One region of the Carboxylicivirga caseinilyticus genome, then DNA from elsewhere that is predicted to be linked to it. Evidence: riboswitches for the same ligand, from Rfam matches in the RefSeq annotation. Region 1 holds a riboswitch; each other region holds the start of a gene.
What was found. Region 1 has a riboswitch for cobalamin ahead of ACRD62_RS09495 (DUF4198 domain-containing protein). Riboswitches for the same ligand answer to the same signal wherever they lie in the genome.

Region 1 (10,045 bases):
TCATATTTTGATGCAACTCAACAAAACCTGAAAAAATTCGAACAAACAGAACGATTGGATATTTACGGATTTCCTGCAGATTATTTGGATTCATATCTGGCGCCTCAGTATCTGAACGACTATAAGGAAATAATGGATAGGGCAGAAGAGGCTGTTAAAAATGATCCAGTGTACCTAAAAAGGGTTCAACGTGCCCGGTTAGCGGTTGATTTTGCATATCTTGATATTGCATTAAATGAAGAACCTGATGGTATTTCGTATTTCGATAGAAGTGTTGATACTATTGTCGTTAAACAAGAAATGTTAGAATATCTCAATCGATTTACGATCAATTCAATTAATACCGGAGCTGTAAATATTAATGAACGACTTTTTAAGACGGATGATTATCGTACTTATGCTTTAAGTAAGTTAAAACGAATAACAGCCTTAAATAAAGCTAAAGGAAAGAATATTAAAATATTAAGCCTATACAGTGATAAGTATCCTGTTGGAGGAGCTTCGGCTTTAAACGATGGAGTGGTTGGAGAATTGGATTTTCACCAGAAATGGTTAGGGTTTGAAGGTGATGATATGATTCTTCTTGTTGATTTGGAATCACAGGAGGAAGTTCATAAAGTGAACATGAACTTTTTGAAGGCTATTAATTCTTGGACTTTTCTTCCATTGGAAGTTAAAGTTGAAGGGTCAATCGATGGCAAAGTGTTTAAAGAGTTGGGAAGAATAAAAAATAAGGATGAAGACAGAGGTTTTTTAGTACAGTCAATACCCTTTACGATCCAATTTGAGACAGAAAAATACAGATATTTAAAAGTAACAGCTAAATCAATGAAACAATGTCCTGAATGGCATCGGGGTTTTGGTAACCCAAGCTGGATGTTTGTTGATGAGTTGATTATTCAATAATTATATTTCTATAAAGGTCAGGATAATTAATGGTTTCCTGACCTTTTTTAGGATAATTGCTTTTATGAGATTAAAGTTAATCTAACTTTTTTATTAGTTGAAATATACTATTGAAAGAACTTTATATTAGAGATAAAAGTGCATGTTATTAGTGTTTTTTAATTCATAAAAATATTTGAGTTACTCAGAATCAGTTATCATTCTTTCGCATATATTTGGATAACATATTGATGAATATTTTATGACCATAGTGCACAAAGTCCGTGCTGTTGAGAGATTATTCAAAACACTGGAAAAAGACGTTCAAAAACTAAAAGAACAAACCGGTATTAGCTGTGCTAATAATTGCATAAAGTGTTGTACAACCTCCAATATTGAGGCAACACCAGTTGAGTTTTATCCATTGGCATACCATTTGGTTAAAAATGATTTATCCAACGATATTTTATCTCGAATTGATCAGGTTAATAATTCTGCTATTTGTCCTCTTTTGGATACATTCTCCATCAATGGTTCCAGAATTGGATGCATGTTTTACGAGCAGAGGGGACTAATCTGCAGAATTTTTGGATATACCTATCGTGTAAATAAATACGATCAACGTGTTCTTGCCACCTGTAAAACCATACAAACTGAACATCAGAATGGGGTAGTCATAGCTAATGAAATACTTCGCTTAAAACCATTGGGTCCCAAAGCAACCGATTATTATCAGCGGTTGCAGTTTGTCGATTATAATAAGGCACAAAAAATGTATCCTATTGGAGAAGCCATTAAAATAGCGATTGAAACCATTGCCACCCACTTTCATTATAAAAAGGGTAAGGCAATGTAATTCTTATGGATTTCGTTTAACCAAAGCTACTATCTCACGAGCAGACTCATGACGTGTCAATAGCATGGGAATTGAAACACCAACAGAAATGGACAATAATACAAATACAGCATTTAAACCATTACTGGTTACATTATGCAGCACTTCTACGTATTGATCCGGATTCAGATCTTGTGTTAATTGTATTAAACCCAGCATGGTACGGTATGAAAATGCCCCGGGTATCATCGAAATGATTGATGGGATGGCAAATACATACATGGGTGAGAGTTTGTTTTGTGCTGCACTGATACTTAAAAATCCTACTACAATTGCAGCTAAAAAGCTGGCAGTAATTACATGCATACCAAACTCCATTGTAACATATTTGGTGAGGCCGCAAACTGCTCCCATTCCCAGAATTACAATTAAAGTACGATGGGGTACATTAAATAAAACAGCAAATCCTATTGAGGCCAGTGCAGGCCATAACATATGTTCGAAAATTGAAAGTACAGTCATCTCTTAAATCTGATAAATTAATAATGATAAAGCCAATCCCAGTGCGATAGATAAAACGATTACCATTCCGTGCATACCTCTCACAATTCCATTCATAATATTACCATCAATAATATCTGAAAAGGAGTTGACTAATGGTACTCCTGGAATCAGGTATAAAACAGAGGTTGCAAATGCATATTCAGGATGATCTCCTAAATTGAATTTAACAGCTAAACCTGATATCAATGAAGAAGCAAGAGAAGCAAAAAAGATACATATGTATGGATTAAAGGTTTTTTTAACAGCCTCCTGACGAACAAATAAGCCAACGAAGGTAGCTCCGAAAGCTATACTCATTTCAATCATTCCTCCACCAAACAAACGACAAAATGATAAATCGGCAAGACTTACCAGTAAGAGTATAATGATTCGGGGATAATGTGGAAGGCTTTTTAATCGCTCAATCTCTTTCTCAATTTCGTCCAACGACCATTTCTCACTTACAATGCGCCAACTCATGTTGCTGATGCCACTAACCAGACGGAAATTAACCCCATGGGGTGAAGTACGTTTTAGTTGGTTGAATGAGTGCTGATCGTCTTTGTCGTCGATATGTAGCATTAAAGCACGGTGAGTAATCAATAACTCAAGATTATAGCCAAAGGCTTTAGCTATTCGGTTAAGTGTTACTCTGATTCGCATACTGTTGGCTCCGTAACTCATAAGTAAGGAACCAATTTCCAGTAGAATGGATCCGAACCGTTCTACCTGATCTTTATGGATACTTTTTTCCATAGCTGTTACTGTTTGTGTTTTATTTAATTTCTTAAATACAACTGTTCGATTCCATGTCCCCCCAAACAGCTATTTTGAAGTTGCAAAGATAGAAAGAGTAATTCAATGCTACTGCTATAAAATGATGTTTTATTTCTGTAATGTGTGGGTTTTAAGATATTTTGTGAGAAAAAACGAGAAAATTAAGAAATGGATGTTTAAAAACAGAGGGTGGTGGCTTATAATTTAGTTATTAGAGGCATAGTTAAAAAAGAAAAAATGGACGGTAATGTCAGCTAATATAATTTTAAAATATCTATCTGTCTTTAGTAAGGTTTCACACATTCTTTCTATATTTTTGCGTTCGTATTCGGTTCTTATCGATTAAAAGGGAATCCTGTTAGAGTCAGGAACTATCCCCGTAGCTGTAAGTTCCAATGAAATGTTTTATCATGCAAGCCACTGTTGTATGAATGAATGGGAAGGCGATAAAACAGGAACAAGTCAGAAGACCTGCCGGATATAAGTATCGTAGCTTTCGGGAGAAAGGCAGAAGATAATAACTTCGCGAAAAATTCTTTTCATTTTCCCGCATCTACTTTGTGATGAATGTTTAATCTTTAATAAATATCAATGAAAAAAGTAGTGCTTTTAGTTTTGTTGTTAGGTGTTTTCAATACTCTTATTGTTGATGCTCATGTGCCATTTTTAAAGCCTAACCAGTTTATTATATTGCATAACCGATTGCAAATAGAATCTTCCTTTACTGAGTTTCCTTTTCAGGCAGATTTTGCCATGGTGGCTCCATTTTATACCATGTTTGGACCTAATGGAGAGGAGGTTCTGGAACCAACTGCAAAAACATGTGCAGCCTGCTACCTCGAGCCGGTAATATCTGGCGAAGGAACCTATCGAATTCATGCTGCTTTGCGTAAAGGACCCAAATACAAGGCAATCGAAACAGCCGATGGCAAGCTTTATTTTTCTGATGAAATAAAAAAGCATGAAGGCACCTTAACAAGTCTTCAATATTACAGTAGTGCTGATACTTATCTGATGAAGGGAAATGCTAATTATAAGACTCATTTGGTTGGCAAAGGAGTTGAAATTATACCATTATCATCACCCAATGAAATGATTTTCAATCAGAAAACTGAGTTTAAAGTTTATCATGATGGAACACCTGTAGCGAATGCCCGAATTGTGGTGGTTTATAACAATGAGCATTACGAAAAGAAAAGAATAGAGGACTTGTATGATGTTGAGAATGTTAGAGAAAGTAGTATATATGCCAATGAAGAAGGAGTGTTTACATTTACACCTAAAAAAGCTGGACTTGTTTTGTTATTTGTCACCATACATAAGAAGATAGATGACACACTATGGGAAAGTTACAATACTTCACTTACTTTGGAAGTTCATCTGTCAGAATAAATCTGAGCTTGTATTACCACACAACCTTATGGGTTTAATTAGTCGTTGATCGTTTGAAGTTTTCAAGTGCATTGATTGCATCTCAGTTACTTTTTTAACTGAATGGTCATGATTAACAGACGAAGCTTCATATTTACCGAATAGAAATCCACCCAAGATTATTAGTGGCATGAGTATTAGAAAATTCTTTAACATGACTCCTGTTTTTAATTAATTGTATTTGTTTTTAATGATTTGATAGATTCAAAAGTACTTTAGAAGAGTGCCTGACTAAAACGACAATTCGAAAAGGGTAAGGAGGCTTTTAAGGATATTCAGTAAATTCGGGACTGTATGATGTTGGTAACTGAAGGTTTTCTTCTTGATTTCTGCAATAAACCATTTGATATGATTTATATTTACGGATTATTGCAAATAGTTTTAGTTTATTTATTGATTTTTCATTAATAAATCCAATGATTCAACAACAGCTTTTTGAGGAAATTAAGAAGAAGATAGATCCGAACTTAAGGTTAGCCGATGTTATAGGTGACTTATTAGGAATCAGTTCCGATTCAACTTATCGCAGAATTAGAGGTGATAAGGAATTGTCGTTAAGTGAATTGAAATTATTGTGTTCGCATTTTAATATTTCCATGGATTATTTGTTCAATCATAGGGTTGATTCAATACCATTTAACTATTCACCACTTGATTTTTCATCAGCACAGGTTTATGAAATGTACATGGACAGACTGGCTCGTTTGTATACTGGTTTAGCTACAGATAAAGGCAATGAATGTAAGATAACTGCTCAGGATGTTCCCATATTCCATTTTCTTCCATATACCGAACTTACTTTTTTTAAGGTCTATGCCCTTTTTCGAAGTTTAAACAACGAGGTAATTACCTATGAAGCTTTTGTAAAAAAGTTAAATCCTGATAAACTTAAAGTCCCCTATCAAACCATAGTTGATTCGTTCCTACAAATCCCTTCCATTGAGATATGGAGTGATCATACCATCGAACCGATTTTGAATTTATTAGAATATTATAGGGATATTGGCAGTTTTGAATCAAAAGAAACAGCATTGCAATTGGTTAATCAATTGCATGATATGGTTTGTGATATTGAGCAAAAAACACAAGTTGCAGCTAAAGTATACAAAGGAATATCCACGCCTTTTAATTTTTACCTCAGTCCGGTAGATATGCAGAACGACTTTATTCAAATGAAAGGTTCAACCGGCACTACAACATCCATAAAGTTATTTACCATTAATGCCATTTTTACTGCTGATTCAGCATTTAATGAAGAAACAGAGAAATGGATTAACAATACCATATCCAAGTCGATGCAGTTAAGCGGTACTTCTGAGCGGGAGCGATTTCGTTTCTTTAATCAACTTAAAAGTAAAGTGCAGAAACTAATTCAGGAATTTGAATAATAAAATGATGTTCTCTAGCAGTTTAATTATGTCCCTGGAAGAAAAATTTTAAATTTGTTTATCAATTAGTTAACCCGATAATTCTAATTTTATTAGTCCTTTTTTTTTCTCAATTGAATTATCTGTTAATACTCTTGAGCCAATAAATTGACCGGCAATTGCAATACCAATAAACAGAGGTATCCATATTTTGGGAGTATCCAACCAGATGCGCAAAGGAATTAGGATAGGTATAGATGCATGAATAAGTAACCACCATGCTATGGTGAACTTCTTATATTTTGCTCTCCATCTACCTAATAACAGATTGATAGTAAATGATGTAAAAGAAACGATTGCGATGCTCATTTTTCTTTCTTCTGATGAGCTGCAAAGTAAATAATTAATTCGGTTACTTTTGTACAAGTATTCTTTTTGTTACTGGTTACTTAATTGAAATCGATGGCTTGTGTTAAATGTTCAGGACTAGGGGACTGTAATGGTTTCTTTGTGCCTCTCAATGATTTAATGTGTGTGTTGAACGGAAAGTGGAAGATGCGGTTAATCCTCTGTCTGGCATCAGAACCCAAACGTTTTAACGAGATGAAAAAATGCCATGGCATATCTCCGCGAATCTTATCAAAAGAGTTAAAGGAGTTGGAGATCAATGGAGTTGTAAATCGTAAAGAACTTAATGATAATCTAAAGTCTGTAGAGTACTCGTTAACAACTCCGGGAAATGAATTGGTAAAAATAATTCTGCAACTGCAAAAATGGGGAGCATCACATCGGAAAAATGTGTTGGATGTGATTCCATCCAACTGATTCTATAGTTGTTTAAACTAAAATACTAAAGCAGCTCCCGAGATTGAGAAGCTGCTTTTAGATAGTATAATGATAATAGTAGTAGGTGCTAATTACTTCATCCAGATTTTGAGCTTCCCACCCTTTACAATATCATCGTGACTGATAAAATAGCTGTTTAAAGGTTTACCATTTAACTCCATCTTATCGATTGTGGTCGCTTCATTTGTTGCTTTAACCGTTTCAATAGTGAAATTTTTACCACTGTAAAAATCTGAATTCAGCTGGATACTGATTTCATCGAAATAAGGGCTGCAAATAGTGTATTGGGGAACAGCCGGAGCATCAGGATAGATGCCCATCATTGCAAATGCCAGCCAGGCCGACATGGTTCCGGTATCATCGTTACCTGGTATTCCTGCAGGTGTATTTGAGTAATCATGATCAATAATCTTGCGAACTTCTTTTTGAGTTCGCCACTCTTCACCTTTTATATAGTTGAAAAGAAAAGCATAACCCATGTCAGGTTCATTGTCGGGCTCGTATAAACCATTGTCAAACACGCTTTGAAGCTTGTTAACAAACTTCTTACTTCCTCCATTCAGTTTAATCAAACCTTTGGCATCGTAGGGTACCATAAACGAATAATGCCAGGAGGTTCCTTCAATAAATCCGGTAACAGGCTTAAAGTTGGCACCATCCATAGGAGAGAAGGGTGCAAACCAGCTGCCATCACTCATTCGGGGTCGCATCACACCTTCGCCTTTATCGTACATATTTTTATAATATCCGGCACGTTCCATAAAGGTTTTATAGGTTGTAGTTCGTCCCATTTCTTTTGCCATCTGAGCAATAGCAAAGTCAGCAGCGCCATATTCTAATGTGGTTGAAACAGAACCATCAAATTCTTCCTGAACAGGTATGTACTTGTGTTTTAAGTATTCGCTTAATTCCGGACGTAATGGGTTTTTTTCTGTTTGAGTGGCGCTCTTGAGCATGGCCTCCATTGCCAGTTCTGTATCAAAATCGCGCAAGCCACGCATATAAGTGTCCGCAATCACAACTGCAGCAGGATCTCCTACCATGGTAAAAGTCTCGGTTGAGTTCAATTCCCACTTAGGTAACCAGCCGTTTTCTTTATACATATCAATCATTGAACGAACCATTCCTAATTGCTCTTCGGGATACACCAGACTCATTAGCTGATGCATGTTGCGGTAGGTGTCCCATAATGAGAAAACAGTGTAACGGGTTCCATCGGTCCGACCAGTTTTACCAGAACCAACAGTTGGGAATTCACCATTTACATCATTCAGTGTATTGGGATGGATATGGGTGTGATACAAGGCTGTATAAAAAATCGTTTTCTGATCTTCGGTACCACCTTTTACCTTGATGTGCGAAAGGGTTTCGTTCCATTTATTATAAGCTTGAGTGCGGATCTCATCAAAATGTTTACCAGCAATTTCTTTTTGTAGATTTTCACGGGCATTGTCTATACTCACATAGCTTACACCAATCTGTACCTCAATTTCGGTTTCTTTATCAAACTGATAAGTGAAATAAGCCCCGATACTGTCACCAACCAAAGGTTTGGTATACTCTTCCATTAAACGGGTTTTACCGTTATAACCCATCCAGTTGCCTTCAACACCATTATAATGCGGTGGCTTTTTCCAGGTTCCGTAAGTATCGGCTTTTTTATCAAGCTTAATTACAAAATAAACCGGGTAAATCTCATCAGGACTGTTGTAACAAAAAGAGCCAACGGTTCTGAAGCCTTCCACTTCGTTGCTGGATGTAATGCGCAAATAACCATCCTGCTCGTTAGTTAATCCCAGTCCCAGGTTTAATAATATGTTTGCCTGTCCTGCTGGGAAAGTATAACGGTTAATAGCACTTCTTACACTTGCTGTTACTTCTGTTTTAATATCGTAACGAGTCAGTTTGTTACTGTAATAACCAGGCTCAGCCTCTTCGTCGGTGTATGCTGTTGCATATTCACCGGGACTTGTTCTGAGTTCTCCAGTTGTAGGCATCAGAATAATGGTTCCCAGGTCAGGGCATCCAACACCCGAAAGATTTACATGACTAAAACCTGTAAATGTCTCGTTTACGTTTGAGTATGGGGTACTCCACCAATTACTGTCTTTTTCATGTTTGTTGGGTTGGCCCGATACATTAAAGGGAACAGCCGAGATCATCCCTCTGGGAACAATAGCCCCCGGATTAGTTGTTCCGTAGTTATCGCTGCCAATAAACGGATTGACATAGTCAGCCGGGTTTTGAGCACTTAGAGAACTCAATAGGCCAACTGCTGTTATGATGGTTAATATTCGTTTCATGTTTGAATGTTTTTATTCTCAATCAAGATTAATGCATTAGATATTATTGAATCACAGATTGTCGCATTGAAAATCGATTAATCGACTCATCAATAATTTACTCAACCGTTATCTCATCAATGAATAAGTAGGATGGTAAACCTGATCCTGAGTGCCAGCTTGGCAATATACCTCCACTTTCAATGACTACTTTTAAATAATGAACTTTTGTCTTTGCAACCAGTTTTTTCGTTAAAACTAGTATGTCAACATGACTGTTTGGTAGTTCATATTCTTCTTTCGCAATCTCTGTAAAGTTTTCACCGTCATTCGATCCTGAAATAGTAATTGATTTAGGTGGAAAGATCCATGATCCGGTGTTTTGAGTGAAATTCACACTCACCTGACTGATTTTGTTCTTTTTGCCAAAATCAATGACTGCTTCAAATTTTTCATCGTTTGTGCCAGTCCAAAGTCCATCGCGATAATTGTTCGAACCCAACTTGCCATCAATCAATGTTTGAATACCCGGATTATAAGCTTCTGATATAGTTGCATTGCTTGAAAGAATAGGATATTCATTGGTTCCGTTGTTAAAATAGGCTTTACGGAACTGAATGTTTTTAACATCACTGTTGATATAACCATCCTTAACACTGATAGCTTTTAATGTTGTTGATTTCTTTAGAACGATAGGCTTGCTGTATATCTTTGAATTTGTAGTAGGAATGCTTCCATCCAGCGTATAATAAATAACTACATCTTCTGTTTGACATTGCAATGCTACCGAAAGTTCATCTTCAAAATTACGTGACTGAGTAGCCGGATATGGCATAAAAGCCTTTAATGGACGAGGCTCAATTTCAATACCTTCTTCTTTAGCCCATTCAACAGGAGTTGCTTCAATGGATGTTCCCCAGTTTTGAGGAGTTGAACTCATCTCGAAGGTTAGTTTACCACCCTTAATAATATCTGAATGTTTGAGGTAGGTATACTTATAAGCTTTACCATTCAATGTGGCAGAGCTGATATAAACATTAGACTCAGAATTGTTCCTGGCTTCAATAACAAATTGTTTA
Region 2 (10,045 bases), on a different contig from region 1:
CATTCGCAATGGCGTTGGGATTATGCTGCTGCCAGTCACGGAGGATCATTCCATTCACCAGTTGAAATTGGTAGAGTGATTTCTACAGGCATTGCCATTGCTCAGGAAGGTCGTTTAAAACTTAGCCGTTTACTTGCCTCTTTGGGACACAACGAAGAGGTTCCTTATCCTGACATCACAACAAAATCAAAAGCACAGGAATACATCGGTTTACCAGTTGATTTACTTCAGCAAGAAAAGAACGAGTTCCTTAAGACAGTAGTTCCAAAATGGAAAGAAGAAGGTGCTAAACGAGAAGCTACTTATACAACATCAATACAGTAATATTTTATGCCGGAGAGCATTCTCTACTCTCCGGCGTTAACTGAACCAATATACTATGAATACTAAATATATTATATCGATAATCTGCATCACTTTTTTTAGCATTGGAAGCTATGCCCAGGGTAAAATATCAGCAGAAATACGCCCACGTACCGAATTTAATCATGGTGTAAAAACACCTGCCTATGAAGATCAGAAGGCATCATTACTTACGTCGCAAAGAAGCAGACTTAATCTATCCTTTCAAAATGAAAATTTTGCGATTGGAATGGTTTTGCAGGATGTGCGCCTTTGGGGTAGCGAACCTCAATTAACAACCAATGGTAATAATGTTACCTACCTTCATCAAGCCTGGGCCGAATGGTTTATTGATCAATCTTTCTCAATCAAAGCCGGTCGTCAGGAATTAGCATATGATGATCAACGAATTTTAGGAAGTGTGGGCTGGGCTCAGCAAGCTCGTTCTCATGATATTGTATTGTTTAAATATACGGGGGATTTTAATCTGCACCTCGGTTTGGCATACAACAATTCAAGCCTAAATAACAATATCTATAATGGTCCCGATGCATATAAAGCTATGCAATTCCTATGGTTGAATCGTAAAGGAGAATCTTACACTGCAAGCATATTATTGTTAAATAATGGCGTTCCATACTGGAAAAATGATATTCAAACAGAGCAAGGAATAAGATACAGCCAAACATTGGGTACACACATACAAACCAAATTAGCCGGGATAGATTTAAATGGTAACCTATATTACCAGTTAGGAAAAGATGTTACAAACAGAAGTATTTCGGCTTTGAATGTATCAATCGACGGTATTGTTGCCTTAAGTGATAAAGCAAATATTGGTGGAGGATATGAACATTTATCAGGTACTGATCAAACTGAAACAGAATACAATTACTCGTTCAATCCTTTATATGGAACCAATCATAAATTCAACGGATTTATGGACTATTTTTATGTAGGTAATCATATTAACAATGTTGGTTTGAATGATCTTTACATAAAAGGAAATGTAAAACCCGGTAAGGTAAAGTTTAACGGGGCTATGCATTTCTTTGGCGCCGATGGTATAATTGTTGATCAAAACAAAGGATTAGGTACTGAATTGGATTTATGGTTTGGATACACTCATAAAGGTCAGGTGCAGCTTGATTTTGGTTATTCGCATCTATTTGCCTCTGATGCTTTATATGCTATAAAGGGCATCCCAGAGAACAATGAATCCAATAACTGGGCCTGGGTAATGTTGACTTTTAAACCAACTTTGTTTGAGAAATAAAGTAAGCTATCCAAACAAACTAAGTATTCTTAATTATATAACCCGGATTGGTGTTAATCTAATCTGGGTTTTTATTTTTCATCCGAAACATTTCGGTACTAAAATGTACATGTAAAAGATATTTTGGTATAGAGTTTGTTATGTTCATTCACGATAATTATAAACAAATCAAATTATTGTGATGAAAAACCTGACCGTTTGCCTTATCGTGTGCTTCCTTATAACCATATTATCATCATGTACAAGTTACCAGATTATTACATTAGACAGTTCGTTAAATAAGCCTTCGAACAATGGTTTTGTATATGAAAATGACACCATATTGCTACAATACACTTTTAATGGTGCTAATGCACCATTAGATGTCGATATCTTTAATAAATTAAATGCGCCTTTATACATTAACTGGAATGAGTCTTCTGTAATAATTAACGGACAATCATATCCATTAAATCCGTCTCAGTCAAAAGTGAGTATTGATTATTCAGAGGTCAGCAGCGAGTATTTATACAATACATACACACAAGGCTCCGGCGATGGAACAATCTGGCACAGCGACAGATCAGGATTTATACCCCCTCAATCAAACATCACTATCCAAAGTATGAATACATGGAATCAATTTATATCTTCTGAACATTCAATTGGTCAAAACACATATATTTCTGCAAGTGGAGAAAAAATTACTGAATACAAATTCGATAAAGAATCAAGCCCTTTAGAACTGCGATGTTATTTATCATACAAGGATCAGACGGCAGATACATGGAAATTTGTGGATCATCAGTTCTGGATTCAAAGCTTTTATAAATGCCTAGACTGTTCACTTCCTAAAGAGAGCAATAAGTTTTATTTATCCAAATCTACCGGTGCCGGTACTGCCATTGGTGTAGTTGCATTAGTTGGTTTGGCAGCTGTTGCTGTTTCTCTGGATGTGGATATTGAAGATTCTGATTTATAATTCACAAATAACAAAACACCGGGCACAATTGAATAGTATACCCGGTGCTTTAAATATCTAATATTCAAGTCTACAATCCGTAATCCTTGCCATATTTCTCAACCACATAATCAATATCCTTATCTCCTCTACCAGATAAGTTAACTAAAATGGTTTGATCAGCTGGTAATGTTTTAGCCAGCTTCATAGCATAAGCAACAGCGTGAGAACTTTCCAAAGCAGGGATAATACCTTCTTCTCTGGCTAAATCAATAAAAGCATCAATCGCTTCTTTATCTGTAATAGTTTCGTATTTAACCCTTTCAATATCCTTTAAATAGGAATGCTGAGGTCCAACACCTGGATAATCCAGACCACTTGCAACGGTGTTAACTGCTGCTGGTTCTCCTTTCTCATCCTGTAACAGATAACATTTAAAACCATGTATCATTCCAGGTTTACCCAATGAAAGAGTAGCAGCATGATCTCCGGTTTTAAAGCTGGTACCTGCAGGTTCTACTCCGTAAATACTTATATCGTCCTGTAAAAAGGCTGTGAATAAACCCATTGCATTGGAACCACCGCCTACACAGGCTACCAGGTTATCAGGCAGTTTACCTGTTAATTCCTGAAACTGCTCTTTTGCTTCACGACCTATGATAGACTGAAAATCACGGACCATCATCGGGAAAGGATGAGGACCTACCACTGATCCGATTGCATACAATTGATTTACAGGGTCCTGAACATACGCATCAAAAGCAGAATCTACCGCCTCTTTTAATGTCTTTAATCCATGAGTAGCCGGAATTACCTTGGCTCCCAATATTTTCATGCGAACTACATTAGGATGTTCTTTATAGATATCCACCTCTCCCATATGAATATCGCATTCTAATCCAACCAATGCAGCAGCGGTAGCTAAAGCAACACCATGCTGTCCGGCACCTGTTTCGGCAATAATTTTCTTTTTGCCCATTCTTTTAGCCAGAAGGGCTTCACCCAGACAGTGATTAATTTTATGAGCTCCGGTATGGTTAAGGTCTTCGCGCTTGAGGTAAATTTGGGCGCCACCCATTTTTTTGGAAAGATTTTGTGCATGGAACACTGGGGATGGTCGTCCGGTGTAATGTTTTTGAAGGTAGTATAACTCTTCTTTAAAAACCGGATCATCCTTAATTTTTTCATACGCATCAGCAATTTCCTGCATAATTGGCTCCAGCATTGGTGGTACAAAACGCCCTCCATACTCACCGAAAAAGCCATCCTTATCAGGCATCACTGATTCGCTTAACTGAGCTTTGTTTAAATCGTTCATATTCTTATTTGTTTAAAATAAAAAAACCGCAGGCGGTAACCTACGGCTTTATAATCATATTGTAAGTTGGTCCGCCTAATGTATTATTAAACGACGCCAAAAAGTATCATGGATTAAATTATTCATATTTTCATCTTAGGTGAAACAAGTATAATTAATAAAATTTTAATCTCAAAAGCTAAAAACAATATATGCAAATTCATTTCATCATAGGGTATAAAAAAACCCGCAATATGCGGGTTTTAATAAATTACAAAAAATTTCTTTAGTAAATATAAGTAGTAAAAATAGGATTAATACCTACTTCATATTCCGAATCTAATACATATTTATCATCATCAAGTGTAAACACCAATAACTTTCCGTTGCCTGTTCCATTCTCCAGTAATCCATACAAATAACTTTTTGTATGATCAAAGTCGATTCTGTTTAATGCAACATCGCTATAAGTGCCAGTAATTGCTAACTGATCTTCCGTATTATCATCCTTGTAAACACTTCTGTAATATGTTCTTCCATGTACATAATAGATAAAACGTTTATCCTTCGATATTGCTAAAGCATTTGTTCCATTTCCTTCACTGTAACCTAAATCAACCATTAATTTTGGTTCGTGCACCAAACTATCAGTTACTATTTCATCAGTAACAAACTTTCTTTCGATTTTATACAGACTCTGGTTATTACCCGAGGCATCACCATCACAATACACCCAAATATTACGATCAATATCAACCACCATATCAACTGGCTGAACTCCTACATCAATCACATCAATTAATGAATCTTTGCTCATATCATAAACCGTAACAGTATTGCCATCCTTATTTTCACCACCACTGTTGGCTATATATAAGAATTTACCTGAACTGATTAATTTACCCGGACCTTCGCCAACTGGTAAAGTTGCAATTACTTCATGTGTATCTAGATCAATCTTAGCTATAATATTATCTTTGTCTGAATCTGCAACACCATTTCCACAGCTTACATATGCTGTTGTTTCATTTGCAAGTATTATATCATTTGGATTTGATAAACCATCGATGCTAGCTTCAACCTGAAAAGTCTCCATATTAATCATGTCAACGGTTCCTGATTGAGCGAATGAGATGTATCCCCGTCCATTTATATATTCACTGCTTCTTTTAACAGTAAAAGCGGTTGCTCCTGCTCCAAGTGTCTGTCCATTGTTTTTTTCCTGAAACAAGTTATTGGTAACCTCCATATTTTCAAAGTTGAAACGGCTAATTGTACTTGTTTCGCTGTTTCCTTTATTTAAAATAAAAGCACCTTGATAATCTTCAATTGTAGAGGTATCTATTTCGGTACACGATGAGATTACTAAAGCACCCAGGGTTAAGGTCAGAAATATTTTATTCATTTTATTCATCAATTATATTTTTCTTATGCATACTATTTGCCAAACGACCTCAAATATAATCTTCCTTTTTAAATTATCTGGTGTATCCATTGAATTTCTGAATCTGCTAAACAATATAAAATAACAAAGGCCTGCAAACGCAAGCCTTTATATAAGATTTATCAACTACTATACAAGTAGTAATCATATATTATTCAACATCAAGAATCCATGATGGTGCAATTCCTGTGCTAAATTCTTCCTGTAATTCGCCATTAGTATTGTAAAATGATAGTAGTCCATTTGCTGTTGTACTTTGAGAAACCATCACATAGACCAACTCTGTTTGTTTATTAAAGTACACACCATTAATACCACTAACTCCAGTCAACAAAGGTTCTGATTCAAAAGATTTTAATTCAGTATCAAAAACATAAATTCCACCACTATAATTATAGAAAGAATCATAACTACCTCCAACAACATAAATTTTGCTTTTGTCCTTATTAAATGACATTATAGAAGAATAATTAGAAGTAATACTAGATAATTCATAAGTTGCTTCCAAAGTTTTGGTTGTTGTATTAATGTATCCTAAACCAGCTGTTGTCGCACTTATACTATAAGTATCAGGTATGCTAACAAAAAGATTACCTTCGTCATCTTTTAAGAAATAAGAAGAAACACCTGGAACTCCTTCAATAAAGCTCACTTCTTCTGTTTCTAAATCAATCATACCAATTTTAGTATCATAGTTTAAGGCACAGAACAAAGTTCCATTTGCAATCACTAATCCTTCAGGACCACCTGGCATATCAATTGTTTTCTCAACTTCATTGGTTGTAACATTATACTTTGCAATATATCCCAATGAAGTATCGCCCCAAACATCACCACCCCAGCATGAGATATACAGATAGTTGCCTTCTCCAACACAAAAGCGTGGTTTTATTATATCGGTTGACACCCCATTACTGGTTTGTTCCAACGAAGATGCCTCAACAAAATATATTTCATCAACAGCATTTCCCATAAAGTAAATATCACCTTGGTACTCATATGCATATTGCGGTTTACCCGACATATCAACGCCATTTACTGCTTTATAAATCTCATTTTGAACTGTTGAATTCTCAAGGTCAATGTATGAAAGAGAGCCAACCGAACTTGAATAGCTACCATAATTTAAAACATAATGTCCGGTAATTTTTGCTTCTGGTGTTTCATTCTCTTCTTTCTCGCAAGATGCCAATAAAAAAGGCAATGCTAGAAACAAAACTAAGTACTTCTTCATCTTCATGATTAATGAATTATTTAAAATTTATAATTAATTGCTACTCTATAATTGATCTCAGGCATGGCATATTGATATTGATTCTGATATTGCTCACTCAATAGATTATTCACCTGAGCATCAAATCTTAACAAGTTATTTCCAAGGTTAAATTGATAGAAAGCAGAGCAATTTATTAGCTGATAAGCTGATAAATATTTACCTGCCTGATTGTAATATCTTCTTCCTGTATAATTACCATCCAGTATTATCCCTGCTCTTGAAAAAGTATATTGAATATATCCTGTTGCAATATATTTAGGTACATATTCCAGCTGTTGATCAATGATGTCGGTAATAAGATCAGATTCCTTTCTTACTGCAGGATTAAAAGTAAACCCTCCACCTATTTCAATTTGTTGTCTACCTAAATCACAATAGGCTCTTATAGTAGTTTCCAATCCTTTACTAATCACACGCATAACATTGTCGGCATACCAACCACTGCTTCCTTGTGTCCATAATAACCAATCATGAACATTCATATAAAATACATTGGTATTTAAACGAAAAGTCCATGTTTCATTATCTGAAAATAAGTAGCCCAGCCCCAACTCTGCACTCAAGGCATCTTCAGGTTTAATATTTCGGTTTCCTTCATATCCATCCTGCCCCCAGTATCGATCATTTAACGTTGGTATACGATATGCTCTTTGTATATTACCGAATAAATTAAGCGTTTGATTATTTTTATTGATTAGTCTCATCTCCAACCCCAAGGCAGGTGTAAAAGGAGCATTAAATCGACTTACAAATTGCTGTCTAAGGTTCAACGACAATTTCAACCAATCAATTGGAGTTGCTAATAAAGATGCATACAGAGAAGTTCTGTATTCTGAAATACTTTCATCGTAGGCATACACATCAGGTTTTATGAATAGATATCGTAAACCCAGTTGCATGCTTAACCAGTCTTTTTCCTTTTTTAAACCTCCTTCAGTTATCCATCGTTGGGTAGTAATTTTTTGTTCTTTACTACTGTAGTCAATATTATCATCAAAAACATAACCTCCTCCTAAATAAAAATTGCCAATATGAGAATTCTGATCATATTGAATCCAGGTTCTTATATTCTGATCTTCAATATATCTGGTATTAGGATTTGTATTTTCAGCCATATTTGGCTGTGCCTCATGTCGGTTTTTTGTCAACCAAATTACAGATGATAACATTCTGTTATCGTCCCATTTATAATTCAACTGCTGTATTAGATTAGCATTTTCTATTCGGGCATTTTTCTGCTTATCGCGATCATAAGATCTTGTTTCAAAATTATAATAGGCTGTATTTTCAAATGGGAAATCATTTTCCTTTTCGTAGTATACAAGACGTGTAACTGATTCTAACCGGCCATTACTTGCAAAAACTTTTGCTCCTGCCATATATTCACCAAAAGAACCCAGTGAAACTTTTCCTTCACCATTCACTCCGTTTTTAAATTTATTCTGAAGTTCAAGCCTTACATTTCCCCCAATAGAGCCTGAACCCAAGGTTGCAGAAGAACTACCAAAACTAATTTGTACCTGATCAAATAGAAAAACAGGAGCATTATTTGCATTGTAACTACCTAAAGTCTGAGAATTCAATTCAATGCCGCGAACACGCACTGATGTATGATTGTCTGATGTGCCCCTGAACCGAAAAGAGGCTAATCCTCCCGCGTCAGTTTTAATGTAAATAGGTTGATATCTTGAGATTAATTCAGTAAGACTTCCCTGTTCTACGGAGCTTTTTTGTAGCGGAGTAAAAGTTTCCTTCTTCGAACCAACCTGATATTGTTTAAGTTTAGTAACAACAACATCTACCGACTCTATATCATAGTGTTGTAAATAACCTGGCAATGAATCTTTAACCTCACCTTCAGCTTTTGTATCCATTATGGCCAAAAACACCAATAAACCAACTACAATAGTTTTAAACATTCACCAATACTTTATCAAAAAGCCGGTATCATAAAAGAAAAGGTAAACCTATCTTGTGTGATTGCCTAGCTCCCGAAGCTTAAATTAAGTTATTTGGCAGGTCTTCTGACTTATTCCGACTACAAACCGCCTTCCCGTTTTTGTTTCTTGTCTGATAGAAACTTATCCCCATTCGGAACCTTTTAAGGTAACAGTGGCTATGTTGGTTGTAGCATACTATCCTGATTATTTCAGGATCGGAACTTACAGCAGCGGGTACTGTTGCCGATTTTCACGGCATTCCCTATTATCTCAGAGTGCAGATATACACCCTTTGAACCAATCTGATCGCAAAAGTAATGGTTTTTTTTATGCTAAAGTATCTGAAACTAAATTATTTTCTAACCAGTTAGATTTTATATCCTTACCGTTCATATAAATATATTTCTTCTTGTGATGCTCAAAAAATAGCAACAATCATTAATGACAACAAGTTGGCTTACTCATATCCGGACTGATAAAAGGGATACCCAGATTCATTCCCCTAAGAATAAAGATGATACCTAAAATGATTATGAACACGGGAATAAACTTTTTAAGATGATAGAGGTATCTGCTTTTTATAATATCGGAGAAAAAAGCAACCGCGAACATCATGGGAAGCGTTCCTAATCCAAAGAAAAACATGGATAATACACTTTCAGCAAGAGTTAACGACAAAACAGCTTTGGATATTGCAACATAAACCAGTCCGCAAGGAAGAAACCCATTTAGAATACCAATGATAAACAAATTACCTATTTTTCTGCGGTTAAGGGAATCTCCTATTTTCTTCTTCAGTGTACCATAAATCGAATTGGTTATTTTATTACTTCCCTTGGGCAATTTTATTATTCCGGGAAGAACAACTGATAATATCATTATTACACCACAAACAATAGAAACTATATTTTGAATTCCCGAATGCTTGAGACCAACTCCCACAAAACCAAAGATCAAACCCAAGATACTGTAGGTTATAGCTCTGCCAATATTATACAAAAGGGCTCCAATTACTTTTTGCCATACTGATTTGACAGGCAAAGGAAGTGCCAATGCCAATGGACCACACATTCCAACGCAATGCAGACTGCCAAAAAAACCAATTACAAATCCTTCTAAAATACCCATGATAGTTAGTTTAGTCTATAAATAACGGAAGTTTTGTAAGATATTCCTGATTATTGGCTCCCCATTCAATGATAACCTCGTATTTACCGGATTTGAAATTCTCTTTATCAAAACTAGCGATAAAAGCAGTATCCAATTGTATTTCCTTTTCTATGTCTAATCGTTTATCGGATGGACGATAAATATGAATACTACCGGTTATTTCATCAGGTTTATCTGTGATCTTAGGAAATACTACTGCTAAATTTCCATTTACTTTAATATTGACTTTATCAGACAATGCATTGTAATTTTTCAGTTTTTCAATCTGGTTCTGATATTTCAATTCCTTTGGATAGTACTCATCGGTTACCATATCAATGCGTTCTCTGGTTGTGATATAAACCAAGGATAAAAATCCGG
Region 3 (10,045 bases), on a different contig from region 1:
TTTGACCACTTATCAATGCTCAATCTTTCGATTTCTTTCCAAGGTTTTCCTTCCCAGTCGCCAAAATTGAGTTCCATTATTCGATTATCAATCTGGATATATACATTTTCAAACAAATCGTTGGCTAACTTTCTACAACGTATTAACGGACTTGAGTAAACATCGTCAAATTGCTTGTGCAGAATTGTATTTCTAATTTGCTTAAGTTCATCTTCATAACTATCAGTAATATCCAAATCAAGTTGACCATAACAGATACCTTTTTCAACCTTTGGAGTGGTATGACGAATTAAATAGATTTCCTGCATCAGTTAAAAAATGAAAAATGGTTCGATTGTTGAAATAACGCAACTAGGCAAATGTAAATTAAAAGTTCGGTTGTTTGTTGAATGGTTCCAAGGCAATCACCTGTATATCCTCCTATCCATTTTTTAAAGTATCGTTCCAATAGTAATTTACTAATTATTAAAATTGGGATAATAACAAGAACTTTAAAATCCATTAAAAGAAAAAGAGAAGGTATGGTTAGGGCAAGTGCAATAAACAGATCTTTAGATTGCAAAGATTTTGTTATTGGTTTCGATTTACTACTTTCATCTTCGCGCACATAATCAAGACTATGCATAGTCCATACAGCCATAAAGCGACTAATTACATGAGCTGTAATTAACGACAAGGCAATGATGTCTGAAGGAAGGTCATTAATTGCTGTATATTTTGTTAACAAGAGAAGAATGATTCCAATGGCTCCATAGGCTCCAATACGGGAATCTTTCATGATAGTCAGAATTTTATCTTTCGTCCAGCCTCCTCCAAATGCATCGCATACATCTGCAAATCCATCTTCATGAAAAGCTCCAGTCAGAAGGATACTTGCAGCCATTGATAACAAAATTGATAATGACTCGGGCAGAAAGTAAGAAGCTGAAAGGTATACAAGAGCTGATAATCCTCCCACAAAATATCCAACCAGAGGAAAATAACGATTACATTTGTTCAGATTATCCTGTGAAAATGCAATGTTAAAAGGGATCGGTATTCGGGTAAAAAAACCGAATGCAGTTAATATAAGGTTGAATTGTTCCTTCATGGCTATTATTAAGTTATAAGATAGAAGAGAAATAGGCTATTAGCCAATAGCTATCGGCTAATAGCTTATAGTGTTATCTGTTACTTACGCCCGCATCAGCAAAGCTACTCATCTCATTAATGAAGGCAACCGCAGATTGAATCAATGGGTATGCAACTGCTGCTCCGGTTCCTTCACCAAGGCGCATGCCTATGTTTAAAAGGGCATTTGCACGTAAATGTTTAAGCATGTATTGATGGCCTTTTTCATTGCTCTGATGCGTGAAAATGCAATAGTCCAGTATTTGTGGTTGCATTGCGTAAGCCGCCAGTAAGGCTGATGTTACAATGAATCCATCTACCATAATAATCATATTCAATTCGGCTGCTTTTAACATGGCTCCACAAATGGTAGCTGTTTCAAAACCGCCAAAGCAAGCCAAAATTTCTAATGGATCAGTTATGCTTTTGTGTAAATCAAGAGCTTTGGTTATTACATCGGCCTTGTGCTGAATGCCTTTGTCATCCAATCCGGTGCCTGCACCACATGCATCAATTGGTTTTACTTTGGCATATTTACACAAAAGGGCAGAAGCAGAGGTTGTATTGCCAATGCCCATCTCACCGAAACCAATTATGTTGGTACCTGTTTGATGTAATTCTGTAACAATATCAGCACCATTTTGCATTGCTAGGCTACATTCTTCTAATGTCATGGCTGGTTCAACGGCAAAATTACGTGTTCCTTTAGCTACTTTTTTGTTTATTAATTGATCATTAGCTTCAAAGTCGTAATTAACACCGGTGTCGGCTACCAAAAGGTTAATCTGATGTTGACGGCTGAATACATTAATTGCTGCTCCGCCAGCAAGAAAATTCATTACCATTTGAAAGGTTACTTCCTGCGGAAAAGGACTAATCCCTTCGTGGGTTATACCATGATCACCCGCGCAAACTAATATGGCCGGTTGGTTCAGCTTCGGATGTAAAGTTTGTTGAATGCGACAAATTTGGGCGCCAATGGTTTCTAATTGGCCCAATGAACCCAACGGTTTTGTTTTACCGTTAATTTTTTCAGTAATTGCTTGATCTAATGTGTGATCAATACCTTTGATTTGAATCTCCTGCATTGTTTATGCATTAAAAGTTAAACAATTATCTTCAGGAGGGAAGTGGAAAGAATTAATAGCACAAGCGTGCGCATCTGACTACTTTACCCCGAAGTTTATATGCTAAGGCAGGTATTCTGGCTCATCCCTTATCAAATAACGTCTTCCCGAATAATCTAAAATTCAGTGACATAATGTTATTGACATTGAGACTTACAGCTGCGGGGACAGCTCCGGAATATCATCTTACTGAGCACCGGATTCCCTATTATGCTTGCGCACCTTAGTGATGCAAAAGTAATAAAAAGATTTGGACGTAGTGAGGTTAGGATGTGTAATGGTCGATGTTTGTGTAGACGATTGAAGACTCAGGATAGTAAGTAGTGCCGCAAGGATAGACAGTGAACATATCAAGTAAGATTGGTATGCAATGAGATGAATGTTGTTTATTACATTACCGTGGCTTATGTTCATGTTTCAAAACTCAGTTTTTAAATGAATCAATACGGGACTTGATATCAGCATTTTAATTTAAAAGAGAAATAAGCAATAAATGTTAGATTTAGGAGTTCTGAATATTACATAATAATTAAACTACAACATTATTAAAACTATGAAAAAAATAGTCATTCTATTAATGCTTTTTTGGTCTGGTTTGACATTGGGGCAGAGTAAATTAAAAAATATGACTTTCATTCCAGCTGGTGAAATAATTCTTCAGGATGAAAATTCAGCAGATAGCAGAGAAGTAAAAGTTAGTTTGCGTTCCTTTTTTATTAGTAATGAGATTACGAATAAAGAATTCAGAACATTTGTTGATTATTTGAAAGCACACCCTGATGGAAATCTTGAATGGGTGGATTTGAAATCGAAACCCTTTGAAGAACTAAGAAAAGACTTGAAATCGTATATTGTCTCATGCAAAATGGCAGATGTTTTATCGAATCTGATAGATACTTTTGCAATGGCCAATGAATATCCAATCAACAGTGAAGAGTATACACTATACCAAAACTATTTTACCGACAAAAAATATGACGATTATCCGGTAGTTGGGGTTACCAGGCAAGGTGCAATGTATTATTGTATTTGGCGAACAACTATCGAAAACAATGAATTGATGAAAAAAGGTAAACCAACCCAAATGAGCTATCGGTTAGCAACATTGCCTGAGTGGTATTGTGCTCAACAATATTGTCCTGGTCCATCTGTCAAAAGCAGTAAGGTTGATAATGTGAAAAGTCAGAAAGTTAAAAAAATGGAAGTTCCTAACATGAATGGGAATGTTTCGGAATGGATTTCGAGCAGTAATGAGAATGGTGAAAATATAGCAATGGGTAATTCCTGGAAAAGTGGTGACGATAAGCTTTTAAAGACTTTTAAAGACAAGAATGTTCGTGAAGGGTATATTGGTTTTAGAATTGTAAAGGATTCAATTTATGAATAAGCACGACTGACTAGTTTTGTTTACTTGATGATATTTCAATAAAAAAGAAACCCTGCAAACAGATGGTTTAGTTTGCAGGGCTTTTATATTATTATCGAGTTTTATGCTAATCCTTTATACGAATAACCAAGGGATTCAATTGTAGATTCAACAATTGCATTATCTTGTTCAGAGGCTTCCACAATAACACGATTACTTTGTGGGTCAGCTTCAACAGAAGCAATGCCATCTAATTTTCCTAGATTTTTTTCTACGCTCATTTTGCAATGACTACAGGTCATTCCTTCAACAATATAAGTTGTTTTAACAGTAGGTTTTGCCATGGTAAATGATGTGTTAAAAACAGGAACAACAGGCGCTCCTGCCGATGGTTTATTGTTGTTATTAAATATGATTGATTTTGAAAGTCGTTCCGTTTGAATTGTGGCTTTTTTTAATCTTTGTTTTTTGAGATATTTTTGAATATAACCATTCACTATTAAGGCAATAAGGGTGATGGCTGATAGTAACTGAAACCATTCTGGTAATAGCTCATGTCGATGCCCTTCGTGCATGGCATGTTCGGCTAGAGTAAACCATTCACGGGGTAAAAAGGCATTTATCAAAGTACCGAAAACCATAGCTCCCAAAATTATTGAACCGAGGTAGGAGATAAGCGTTTTTAATCCAAATACTTTTTGAATGATGGTAATTGTGGCAGCATTGGTTGCGGGTCCTGCCATTAATAAAACCAAAGCTGCACCTGGTGATAACCCTTTTAGCATTAAAACTGCTGCAATAGGCACTGATGCTGTAGCACAAAGATAAAGCGGAACTGAAGCAAGAAGTATGATCAGCATGCTTAATGGTTCATTATCCAGGTAATTAGCAAAGAAATCATCAGGAATAAGTACGGCTAATACAGCAGCAATTAGAATGCCTATTACCAGCCACTTGGCAATATCCATTAAAAATTCATAAAAACCATATCGAAAGATACCTTTCCAGCCTTGTTTGGTGCCCATCTTATCCGATTCACAACTTTCGCCTGATTTAGAAGCGTCTACCTTATCATCTTTTGCGATGGTATTGGTGGCTACACCTCCTAATACACCTGTAATTAAGGCAACAATAACACGTATAATGGCAAACGGTAATCCTAATAATGAATAAGTTACCATAATAGAGTCAACACCTGTTTGAGGGGTTGAAATTAAGAAACTAACGCTTGAACCTTTGGATGCGCCATTACGATAAAACGATATTCCGGTTGGTATTACACCGCAAGAGCATAAGGGGAGGGGAATGCCTAAAATGGCTGTATTTACAACGGATCCAAGATTGCTTTTTCCCATGAATCTGTCGATCCAGCTTTGTGGGAACCAAACCTTCAAAATGCCTGCAAAGAAAAAACCCAATAAAAGGTAAGGTGACATTGCCTTAAGCAGGTCAAACAATGAATTGAAAAAGTCGATTGTATAGGTCAATATTGCTTCCATATCCTGTAAACTTAATTTATCTGTTTTAGTTCAAACAGTTAAATAAATCGATAAATGTAGATTTTTGGATAAGTGGCAAAAATAACAAAAAAATCCTGCCGATAGACAGGATTTGAGTTTATGCTTGAATTAATTATTATCTCATATCTATCACATCAACATCAGGGTTGGCAGCAGAATCAAAGACAAAACTCTTATCATCAACTTGTTTGTTAGTAATCATCTTTTTAACAATTACTGTATAGTTGTTGCCATCTTTTCCCATCTGACGAAATGAAAATAATGTCAGATCATCTTTAAATACCAGTAATTTAATTCTTGAATAAGGTTTATCACGATTAGTAGGATACAGGTCAATTTCGTGTACATCACGTCCTTCAGCAACACCATCACCAACATAGTTAAGTTTATAACCATCCTGATATATATTAAATATAGTAGCCGGATTTAGTGTTTCCTCATCATCTGGATCTGGGGTTGTAATATTTACTTCACCTGCTTCAACCATATGTGTGTAAAGAACTTCTCCATCGTAATAGGTGTCAACATCCATTAACGATACTTTGTATTTATTACCTTTTAATATGATGGAGCCATCATATATCTCTTCAATATTTTCCTGCAGATTTTCCATTTTGAATGAGAAATCGGCTATAATGGAAGGATATGCTTTTGTTTTGGCTGATACTTTATCAAGAATTTCCTTTGCTTTTTCTGCGGACTGAGCAGAAGCTCCAACTGCTATTGCGAGTAAAAGTAGAAATGAATAGAATGTCTTCATATAAATTGTTTTTCTATATTCTTATCAATTATTATTCCAAAATTAATTAAACTGACTTAGATGCCTTTCCAACTCCAGTTCATTAGCTATTAAAACCTGACGAGCCTTACTACCTTCAAATGGTCCAACAATACCTGCTGCTTCCAGCTGATCAATGATTCTACCGGCACGATTGTAACCAATGGAGAAACGCCTTTGAATAAGAGATGTAGATCCTGATTGATTGGCAACTACAATACGGGCTGCTTCTTCAAACATCTGGTCTCTTTTTGAAAGATCAACATCTCCGGGTTCAGTTCCTCCACTATCACTACCAGAATATTCAGGAAGAAGGAAAGCAGAAGTATAGCCCCTTTGTTCGCCAATATAATCGTTTATTCGCTCAACCTCCGGTGTATCAACAAAAGCACACTGAACCCTTACTAAATCACTTCCCTGAGATATAAGCATATCACCACGACCAATTAACTGGTTGGCTCCCGGAGAATCCAAAATAGTCCTTGAGTCAATCATCGAGGCAACTTTAAAGGCAACCCGGGTAGGGAAGTTTGCTTTAATAACACCTGTAATAATATTGGTCGATGGACGTTGAGTGGCAATAATCATATGAATACCTACAGCACGTGCAAGCTGAGCAATACGAGCAATAGGTAATTCTACTTCTTTACCTGCTGTCATTATTAAATCAGCAAACTCATCTATAATAACTACGATATATGGTAAGAAACGATGACCTTTTTCTGGATTAAGATTTCGCTTAACAAACTTGTGATTGTATTCTTTAATGTTTCGGGCATGAGCTCCCTTTAATAACTCGTAACGATTATCCATTTCGATGGCTAAAGAGTTAAGAGTATTAACCACTTTTTGTACATCGGTGATGATTGATTCCTCTTCATCTGGTAGTTTTGCTAAGAAATGGCGTTCTATTTTAGAATAGATGTTAAGTTCCACTTTCTTAGGGTCTACCATTACAAACTTTAATTGCGAAGGGTGCTTCTTGTAAAGCAAAGAAGATATAATCGCATTTAATCCAACCGATTTTCCTTGTCCCGTAGCCCCGGCTACAAGCATGTGAGGTGCTTTGGCCAAATCGATAACAAAAGTCTCGTTAGAGATGGTTTTTCCTAAGGCGATTGGCAACTCATATTTTGTATTCTGGAATTTTTTTGCACTGATGATCGAACGCATTGATACCACTTCAGGTTCTGAATTGGGAACTTCAATACCAATAGTTCCTCTTCCCGGGATTGGAGCAATAATACGAATACCCAAAGCAGCCAGAGAAAGAGCAATATCGTCTTCAAGATTTTTAATTTTTGAAATACGAACTCCCGGTGCAGGTACAATTTCATAAAGCGTTACAGTAGGTCCAACCGTAGCCTTGATGTTTTTTATTTGAATCTTATAATCTTCCAGCGTTTTAACAATCCGGTTTTTGTTCGATTCCAATTCATCCATTGTTACCTCGCCATTGTCACTACGATGGTCATCTAATAGCTCAATGGTAGGAAGCTTATACGAAGAAAGGTCCAGAGTTGGATCGTAATCACCCAATGGTTCTCCATCATAAAAATCAGATATCTCTTCATCTTCGTGTTTTTCAATCTTTAAGTCAAGATCGAATTCATCGCCATTTAATTCAGAATTAACCTCAGTATCTAATTCAATAGTTGTTATACTTTCTTTAGCAGAGTTGGTTTGAATATTATTAGCTTCGACTTCATCAATTGGTTTAACTATTTCGTCTTCCTCCTCGATCTCTTCTTCTTTTACGGAAGTAACGAATTCAGTCTCCTCTTCTTCTTCTTCATTAGATGAAATAACCTCTTTTATATCTTCTTTTGTACTTACTATAGTTTCAACAGCTTCAGATTCAATGGTTTTATTAAATGGTTTTCGCATTGCTCGGTAGAATGCTTCAAATGTCACTGAAAGGTATACGATTAGGCTAACCATCAATAAAATGAATGTACCAACCGATCCAATAGAAGCAGACAACCACTTACTGATAAAGTAACCATGTGCACCTCCTAAAAGTAAATATTGACTATCAGTACCAGAGGCAAAGAAAAAACCTAAAGTGATAGATAGCCAAACAGATATAAAGAAGCAATGATAAAGGGTCTTTTTTAATGGTAAAATCCTGGCGCCTAATAATCTGAAACCACTAACGAATAGGATTAGTATTAACGAGAATGCAGCAATACCAATACCGTCATTTATAAAATAATCAGCCAGATAGGCACCAAATTTACCTGTCCAGTTTTCTACAGTAATATCAGCATCTGAAATTAAGTCCCAGAGTGGAATATCAAATTTGCTTTTATCTGCAAATCCCGTAAACAGGTAAGAGAAAAAAGCCAGCAATAAAAAGAAATTGATTCCAATAGTTATGATACCTGCAATAAATCTTAGTTTGAAATGGCGAAGGTTTTCAAGCCATAATTTAAATTTATCGGAAAGAGGTGTTTTTTTTACTTTTTGCTTCTTTTGTTTTTTGGCCATAGGAATAAAAAATTGTATCGGATCTTGCCTGTCACAAAAATAATAAAAGCCTTGCCAAAAAATGAATTCAGGCAAAAATCTTTAAAAAAATGATAAGGCTTACAACTGCATTAACGAAGAAACGATTTCTTTTATTTCATCAGGATCCGTTTCCCGATAATTTTTAGGAATTATGAACTCGTCGTCTTTGATGTTTTTTAGCTTAACATTCTTTGCTTCAAAAGCTAAATCCATACCCTGAAGGTTAACTCTAAATTCGAGCATTGGTCCGGGAACATCTTCAAAAGGAGTATTTGCGTTTGGCGAGGTGAAATTTATTTCCTTTGTATAATAGAATACCATGTCAGGTATATTTTTATCATAGAAAGATGCTGTTCCCATGAAGCAATTATAACCTGCAATTATCTTAGTTGAATCTTTAACTAAAGTAATTTTTGCTTTTTTACTGTTCTCAAATAATATTAGATCCTCTGTGTCCTTTTGTGGATAAAAAAGTCGTTTGTCTAAAATTTTTAGTAAAGTAAAACAGGTATCTCCACTTGATCGGGATATATACTCTAAATTGTAGATGTTAAATTCTCCTTTTATAAGTATCTTGAAATTTTCGTCTTTGAAGGTAGTTGTCATTTCTCCTGGCAGAAAAGCTGAGAATCCTTGTCCCATTATTTCTTTTGGATAAGTAATGGCATAAGTTATTATTCCCTGATCAGCTTCTTTTTTAGAAGAGTCTTTACAAGAACTAATGAATACTATAAATAAGACTACCGATAATACTTGTTTCATCTTTACATTTTCCCAATTGCTAAAGCAAGGCTTCAAAAATAGTAATTATAATATGAGAAGTCCGATTGTTAGTCTTTAATTTCCGATGGTTAATAAAAAAATATAGTTTAGAAATGACTATACTATTTATAAAAATAGTAAGTGAATTATCTGTAATTCGTATTTAAATTGTATTTATCAAGGCTCGTTTATAGGGTATTTAAATTGTTTTAAGGATAGTATTGTGATTGATTAAAGTCATTTAAAAACTGAGTTAAAATTCGTTATATCGCATATACCCTTTAACAAATCTAATAATGAAAAATCATGGGCAAATTAGCTGTTATTGCGCTTGGTGGCAATGCACTGTTAAGAGATAATCAGTTGGGAACAATTGAGGAACAGGAGCAAAACACTACAGAAACTCTCGAGAATCTGATTTTTTTATTGAAAGAAGGATACGATATAGTTATTTCTCATGGAAACGGGCCTCAGGTTGGCAATATTGTAATGCGTAATGATGCAGGGGAACAATTATATAATATTCCTCAAATGCCTTTAGATGTTTGTGTAGCTGATTCACAGGGAGGAATTGGTTATATGATTGAAAGGGCTTTGAAAAATGTATTACGAAAGCATGGTATTGATAAAAATGTCTTGACTTTAATGACATCGGTAGAAGTTGATCCTAATGATATTGCTTTTACCAACCCAACAAAACGTATTGGTAAACAAGTAAGTTTTGAGGAGGCTCAGAAGCTACAGGAAACCAAAGGCTGGGTATTCAAAGAGGAAAAAAAATCGAAAAGTGGTTACCGAAGAGTTGTACCTTCTCCACAGCCCATAAATATTGTTAATTGGGAAGTTATTGAGCGAAATGCACGACAAGGTA

Region 2: linked by a shared signal. The riboswitch ahead of ACRD62_RS11240 (TonB-dependent receptor) and the one ahead of ACRD62_RS09495 (DUF4198 domain-containing protein) in region 1 are both predicted to bind cobalamin.
Region 3: linked by a shared signal. The riboswitch ahead of cobT (nicotinate-nucleotide--dimethylbenzimidazole phosphoribosyltransferase) and the one ahead of ACRD62_RS09495 (DUF4198 domain-containing protein) in region 1 are both predicted to bind cobalamin.

The regions. Positions count from the first base shown of each region.
Region 1 is NZ_JBNGOX010000014.1:96,271-106,315, reverse strand. Features, by position in the region: gene ACRD62_RS09515 (DUF4838 domain-containing protein) at 1-906, shown strand, start outside; gene ACRD62_RS09510 (YkgJ family cysteine cluster protein) at 1,148-1,741, shown strand; gene ACRD62_RS09505 (threonine/serine exporter family protein) at 1,745-2,242, opposite strand; gene ACRD62_RS09500 (threonine/serine exporter family protein) at 2,246-3,019, opposite strand; cobalamin riboswitch at 3,353-3,533, shown strand; gene ACRD62_RS09495 (DUF4198 domain-containing protein) at 3,632-4,432, shown strand; gene ACRD62_RS09490 (helix-turn-helix domain-containing protein) at 4,888-5,859, shown strand; gene ACRD62_RS09485 (hypothetical protein) at 5,929-6,207, opposite strand; gene ACRD62_RS09480 (winged helix-turn-helix transcriptional regulator) at 6,301-6,663, shown strand; gene ACRD62_RS09475 (GH92 family glycosyl hydrolase) at 6,756-8,987, opposite strand; gene ACRD62_RS09470 (GH92 family glycosyl hydrolase) at 9,085-10,045, opposite strand, start outside.
Region 2 is NZ_JBNGOX010000019.1:24,697-34,741, reverse strand. Features, by position in the region: gene nrfA (ammonia-forming cytochrome c nitrite reductase) at 1-324, shown strand, start outside; gene ACRD62_RS11265 (alginate export family protein) at 380-1,618, shown strand; gene ACRD62_RS11260 (hypothetical protein) at 1,800-2,579, shown strand; gene trpB (tryptophan synthase subunit beta) at 2,650-3,876, opposite strand; gene ACRD62_RS11250 (YncE family protein) at 4,142-5,260, opposite strand; gene ACRD62_RS11245 (DUF5074 domain-containing protein) at 5,451-6,533, opposite strand; gene ACRD62_RS11240 (TonB-dependent receptor) at 6,554-8,494, opposite strand; cobalamin riboswitch at 8,573-8,832, opposite strand; gene ACRD62_RS11235 (sulfite exporter TauE/SafE family protein) at 8,954-9,643, opposite strand; gene ACRD62_RS11230 (FixH family protein) at 9,654-10,045, opposite strand, start outside.
Region 3 is NZ_JBNGOX010000061.1:5,114-15,158, reverse strand. Features, by position in the region: gene cobC (alpha-ribazole phosphatase) at 1-308, opposite strand, end outside; gene ACRD62_RS21205 (adenosylcobinamide-GDP ribazoletransferase) at 308-1,090, opposite strand; gene cobT (nicotinate-nucleotide--dimethylbenzimidazole phosphoribosyltransferase) at 1,164-2,198, opposite strand; cobalamin riboswitch at 2,288-2,478, opposite strand; gene ACRD62_RS21195 (SUMF1/EgtB/PvdO family nonheme iron enzyme) at 2,791-3,624, shown strand; gene ACRD62_RS21190 (permease) at 3,726-5,102, opposite strand; gene lolA1 (outer membrane lipoprotein periplasmic chaperone LolA1) at 5,239-5,883, opposite strand; gene ACRD62_RS21180 (DNA translocase FtsK) at 5,926-8,391, opposite strand; gene ACRD62_RS21175 (hypothetical protein) at 8,491-9,174, opposite strand; gene ACRD62_RS21170 (carbamate kinase) at 9,481-10,045, shown strand, end outside.